2 regions of the Paenibacillus sp. MER TA 81-3 genome follow, and region 1 is predicted to be linked to the other one. Evidence: riboswitches for the same ligand, from Rfam matches in the RefSeq annotation. Region 1 holds a riboswitch; the other holds the start of a gene.
What was found. Region 1 has a riboswitch for cyclic di-GMP ahead of M3650_RS20420 (VWA domain-containing protein). Riboswitches for the same ligand answer to the same signal wherever they lie in the genome.
Positions count from the first base shown of each region.

Region 2: another riboswitch for cyclic di-GMP. It lies ahead of M3650_RS23460 (4'-phosphopantetheinyl transferase family protein); the one in region 1 lies ahead of M3650_RS20420 (VWA domain-containing protein).

Region 1 covers NZ_JAMAWB010000015.1:550-3,718, forward strand. The annotation lists partial or broken gene M3650_RS20420 (VWA domain-containing protein) at 1-1,654, opposite strand, end outside; cyclic di-GMP riboswitch class I at 1,803-1,891, opposite strand; gene M3650_RS20425 (GGDEF domain-containing protein) at 2,411-2,998, shown strand; gene M3650_RS32710 (hypothetical protein) at 3,086-3,151, opposite strand; gene M3650_RS20430 (MFS transporter) at 3,123-3,169, opposite strand, start outside.
Region 2 covers NZ_JAMAWB010000019.1:99,545-102,713, forward strand. The annotation lists gene M3650_RS23455 (non-ribosomal peptide synthetase) at 1-909, opposite strand, end outside; gene M3650_RS23460 (4'-phosphopantetheinyl transferase family protein) at 934-1,644, opposite strand; cyclic di-GMP riboswitch class I at 1,732-1,821, opposite strand; gene M3650_RS23465 (helix-turn-helix domain-containing protein) at 1,931-2,443, shown strand.

The DNA of each region.
Region 1 (3,169 bases):
AATGATACCCAGAGAAAGTCTTGCTGCCAACGTCTACGGATTCCCCCGGTGCTTTATCCACTGCACTTCTTTCGAACACTTTATCTCCGGCTTGATGCACAAGGGTCAACTTGCTCGGAGCATCTGTAAATCCGAACCAAATGATTTGTGAAGGCTTGCTCAGCGTCAAATCAACGTTTGTAGGATTCGTACCGACCTTCAAATGATAGTTATCAGCCGATGGCGCAGGTACAGAATACGACTGACCTATATCAAGCGCTTTGTCCCCGTTAACCTTGAAATAATCGCTGTACAGTTCTTCCGCCAAATCTGGCCTCTCGACGACTTCTCCATCCGCATTGACCGGAGTTCCCTCGGCATTGACCTTATAGCCTTTAACGAGGATGGATCCTTTACCGAAGCTTACTTCCGGCACTTCGAAGTCCTTCGCTGTGGGTTGGCTATTCGCGTCCGTATAGTTCATCGTCGTCTTGCCATTCGTCGGATACAATTTGCTCGGATCCGGATTCTTCGACAGATCCATCAACACTTTGTAGGTCAGTGTCGCCGGGGTGCCTTCTACGATTTTGCCGACATTCCACGTAAATGTCTCCGTAGCCGAATTCCACGTCACCGTGCCTTGTGAAGCCTTGTAATCCTCTTCGCTCAGAGAGCTGCCCTTCATCTTCAGGTTGAACATGTCACCCATTGGATCGGTAACTTGGGCGTTCTCGGCCGCAAAGGCAATTTTGCTTGCCAGTTCGGCAAAGATTTTCTCAAGCTCCGAACTGTTGGAAGAGTAGTAGCCCTTATTCTGACTGTTGGTCAGGACATAGGTGGCATTACTGTTACTGCCGACATCAAGACCTATGGAATAGATGTTAACGCCGGAATCAATAACGTGCCTGGCTTCAGAAATTGTACCAATGCCATTATCTCTGATGTTCCACTTGTATCCATTCCACCAGTCGTAATCGAGTCCATACTCGTACCGCCCTAATCCATAACTTGAGCCTGATCCAATAACGTTGTTGTAGTTGAAATTCGAAAGGATAAAATTGTATTTCCCGCCAGGCCATGTATGATTGGCTGCAGTAGAAGCCTTGTAACTGTATGTAGGTTCGCCATCACTTAACAGCACAACGACCTTGTTCTGAGCAGTGCTGCTCTCCAACAACGTGCGGGCACGGAGAAGGCCTGCTTGTATATTCGTCCCGCCGTCTGCTTTAATACCTTGAATCGCTTGTTTTAAGGCATCCTTTTGGTCGGTCCCTTTAAAACCGGAAACTTCTTGATATGACTTATTGAAAGTAACGACGGCTATTCGTGTCCTAGAATCCTTGACAAGCAAGTTGTCAACAAACTTATTCGCTGCATCTCTGGCTTTGGTCATCCGCTGTTTATCGTTCATGCTCCCGGACTTGTCAATGACGAGAACGACATCGGAACCGCCAGATTTGAGGTTTTTCCCCTCAGCTGTCAGCGTAATCTCCCATTCGCCCTTGGTCCCGGTGGGCTCAGCGCTCTTGGTCAGCTTGACCGCCCCTGGATTAGGCCAAATCAGATCCCCCGAGTTCGCGGCTGCCGCTGCGCTTGGAAGGGTATTGGGCATAAACCCGAAAAATACCGACAACATGCACAACCATGTAACGGCCAATCTTAATCTACGTTTCATGTATCCACCTCATTTTTTCATTTAAATCCTCCTTTGCCTTTTCTACTTGCCTCCTCATTCTTATTTATATAGCTCTACGGAACGGAAATTCCGTTGAGTTGAGAACTCCACATAAATAAAAAAGCCCGGCTACATTAACATAATTGTTAAATGCAGCCGGACGATCATTAGTCAGAGCGACTATTAGACTCCAAAGCTTTGCGACCTAATCTTTCGATTAGTGTGCCGTATTATATTGTAAACAGCAACTAACTATGAATCGAAAATAAGCCTCTAAACCTAGTATTTAAGAACTAACAAGCTCAATATATTTCACGAGTACCTTTTTGTCAATGGGGTTATGAAAAATTTTTCATGCCCACTCTAACCTCAATCCCTCGCTCCAAAACGGGCATCACTCCTCGTAATAGAACTATAAAGAGCACCTCAATCAGATGTCGCTATCGTAATACTATCGAACCAGATACGTCAAGCAGTTACGGAATAAATCCACCCCTCATCTCCACCGGTGGATGATTTTCTTTATTCTTCCGGTTGATTAGTATAAAGGCTGATAAACGTGTTCCGCCCTGCTGCTTCTCTTAGATGCGGATAGCTTGTTATTTTCGTGGAGAAATATCATTCAATTTATGGGGAGAATGTTATGACATGGTGAAATATAAAGGAAGAATCATACTAGTATTGATTATAGTGGCAACGTCATTCTGTTTTTATAATTATAATTACTTCTTCGACGATTACGGTGAAGAACTTTACATGTCCACCATTATTCTTTTTGCTTTTTTGGGATGGCGATTAGGAAAACGTTATGATATGGCGGTCCATGACTCCGAGAAGGATGCACTCACAGATATTTATAACCGCAGATATATCATGGATGCGTTCCCGGGACTGCAAAATACAGCAGACAAACGACTAGAAAAATTATATATCTTTCTAATCGATGTTGATAACTTCAAGTCAATTAATGATCGGCTCGGTCACAATATCGGAGATCGCATATTACGGCAGGTAGCCAGAACACTTAGCTCCGTCGTTCGCAGAAGCGGCTACGTTGCTAGATGGGGAGGGGACGAATTTTTGTTAATCATCCCCTGCACAGATGAATCAGGTATGAAGCTGCTGCAGAATCACCTTCAGCGCACTATTCATGGCTGTATTGACGACAAAACCGTACAGGTATCTTGCTCATTCGGTCATGCCGTATACCCGGATGAGGGAGAGCATCTGTATGATCTCATCTCGATAGCAGACTGCAGAATGTACCATCACAAAAAGCAATCACGCCACACAACAGAACGTATAACCCAAACACTCATTCAGCTTCAATCTGCAAAAAGGTAATCTCTCATCAAGCCACACAACCCCAATAGGCTCATTAAGCTTGAATCGCGGTTGCGCCGCCTTGACGCTTCGCTTCCAGTTCGCCAATCATTGGGCTCTGACGCCGGACTTCCATTCACCGTAGTCAACCGTATCTGCCAGCATCGTGAACAAGAGGCCTGCTGTAAATCC
Region 2 (3,169 bases), on a different contig from region 1:
ATCGGGATCTAGAGGGACATAAGTTCCTCCTGCTTTTAAAATCGCTAGTATCCCTATGACCATTTCCGCGGTTCGCTCTGCCATAATACCGACGGTTTGCTCGCGGGTCACCCCCTGCTTCCGCAGACGGCGGGCTAATTGATTCGCCTTTTTGTTCAATTCCCGGTATGTGAGCTCCCGCTCGTCTTCCACAACAGCAACTCGGTCTGGAGCTTGAAGCACCTGCTGTTCGAACAGTGCCTGTACCGTGAAAGTCTTCGGATATTCCACTTGAGTCCGGTTCATATCATGAATCAACTGTCGCTTATCTTGTTCCGTCAGCATTTCCAACTCGCCGATTGTTTTCTGCGGATGCCGTGCCGCCTCTTGAAGGAGCTGCAGGAAGTAGACCGCCAACCGTTCTATCGTCGTTTGCTGGAAGTGATTTTGTTCATAATAAATCGTAAATATCGGTGATGTCACACCATCTGCGCCAGCATATTGAAATCTGCCGTGCAGCCCGCTTACGTCTTGGTCCTTCGGAAGCTCGGGACAGATTCCGGCGCCGCACCAGCAATAAGTCGCAACGCCACTGTCCTCTAATGCTGCTGAGCAAGTCACGCTCACTGTGTCAGCGCAGGACGACAGACTGTCATGAATGCTCACGATGCCAGCTATCGTTACGTCGCTCTGGCTAACTATGGTATGAGCGCCTTTGCCGTTCTCCGATCCCACAACATGAAGGGCCACTTGTTCCGAGTTGTAAAACCGAGAAAGCAGTGCAGCCCAAGCCCCGCAAATAACGGATTCCAGCTTGACGGAATGCTCGCTCGAACGCTCGGTCAAGAGGCGTACCGTATCCGCCGGCAGCTCAAAAGAATGTGCGTCGTGTCCGACCAACTTTTCCACTGTCAATTGAATTGAAGCCAATCTATGTCCACTCCTTTATCTCGTTCAACGATAAATCATAAATCGATGAGTCAATTGTTCCACTGTTATGTATTCTACTTGCTCGGCGAACTCTGCATGCTGTGCACAAACCGCCATACTATAGCCTGCTTCAACCCCGGAGTATTGTTTTACATAGTAATCGTCAACACTCCATACAGGATCGCTATGCGGTACAGCAGCGGTTTCTGTCACGATTTCGAGCAAGCTCGGAAGCATGCCGAACCCCGTTCCGATCGCCTTGAGACAGCTCTCTTTCGCCGTCCAAATGGTGAAGAACCGTTCCTGGCGCGCGCGATCACCGTCTGTACATGTGAGCATATCCCACTCGCGCGGCGCGCATATAAGACGAGCCACATCCATATCCCACTCTCTCATTCGTTCGATATCAATTCCGATTGGCGCGTTATCAACCGCAGCCACGACGATATTTCCTGAATGGGAGACGTTGAAATAAACGGGATTCCCTTTAAGATAGGGCTTGCCGTATTCATTGGTGCGAAAAAAAAGCTCATCGTTTCGCTGTCCCAATTTTCGACAAAGCAGACTGCGGACCAGAATATCCGCGACGACCAAGCGCTGCCGCTCCTTATGCTTACGGAGCCTGTCCAGTCTTTTGTATTTTTCAGGAGTAATATGCGGGATTAGTCTGTCAATCAGCCGGTTCATCTTATCGTGAGGAGAACCACCCTCCAATTTCAACATGACAATATTCATAATCCGATTCATCCTCTAAACGCAAAAAAAAGACTATTGTCCCCAATAGCCTCGTCACCAAATAAATGTTGATGTACCGCAACATAGAATGGCAACCCGGCCGCCATAATCCGCTTGCTGGATGTTAGGCCCGAGGCTTTGCGTCCTTACCTTTCGATAAGTTTGCCTTTATCAAGTTATATATTTCGGTTTTCATACGTATTTGTTTACACATCCACCCACTGGAAATGAATACCTTTGTTCATGAAGACCTATACTAAAATAAAATCTCAAGTGAGTGAGTATGATGAAAAAACTATCTATCTCCAACAATCATGGCTGGGACGAGCCAACACTAGAACAACTGGCTTCCAGCTTAGACGATGTTCAACTCGCCAATCGAGTGCGGGCCATCCAACTCATCATGTCCGGTGCTTTCGCCAAAGACGTAGCCGTGCAGTTGGGCATCCATCGCCAATCCGTATCCGTTTATGTCAAACTGTTCAACGAAGGTGGCATGGAGCATTTACTTGCCCGCAGCCTCGCTCCAGGCAAACCAAGGTTGCTGTCCCAGGAGCAGGAACGAGAATTGATTCGTCGTATCGTCTCCACTCCTTCGCCTTTTGCTCAAGGGGCTTCTCATTGGAGCATGCGCGATATTCATGCCTTGCTGCAGTCAGAATTTCATCTTGAAATGTCACGCACTGGCATTCGCGACATGCTGCGTCGATTAGGTCTAAAGTATACAAAACATGGTTATAAACTTGAGAAACAGATAGAACATCCAACTCAAGACCCATATAATACATCGGAACGTTAAGATGAAAACTTAAACGCCTACCTTCATTTTACTTTCGATTTTTCGACAATGCAAATCAACTTATGTCAAAAAATGATGAATTTTCGGTTATTTTAAGTTTTTTTGTGCGATACAATGCGCTTTGGAGCAGAACAATTATCCAGTTCCATGTTGTTTTCATGAGCGATAGCGATAATGTGATAAAAATGTGAACACTAACGTTTCCGCCCTTTTCCAGAACAGAAACAAGACCGCCTCTCTGAAGCAGACGGTCTTATTTTCCTATCCTACCATTTACCTATTCCATTTGGTGCTGCTGCACCCTAGACCTGAACACTACGTTCCACGGTATACAGTCTACGGAATGCGGGTCTACGGTCTACGGAATGCAGTCTACGGTCTATAATGCGGGCCTACAGACTACGCTTGAAACGCTGTAATCCTTCAGGTATTACGTTCATAGTAGGATCCTTTCTTTTAGCACTTAGCTCCACTCTCCCCTTAGTTCAGAAACTACATTAAGTTGATACATGGCGATACCAGCGCTTGTGCTTGATTATAGCAGCACCTTTTCATTTTCCGAAAAGTAAAAACTTGAGAGCTACAACATAAGATGAATATTTCAGAAAAAGATTTTCAACATAAAGAACGCCGAAGGAGTAACGAGCGGAACCGTGAAAAAGTCACAACTAAAACCGTCAAACAGTCACAAGAGGAACTGTGCTAGAAATACTGCCAGGACGCTCA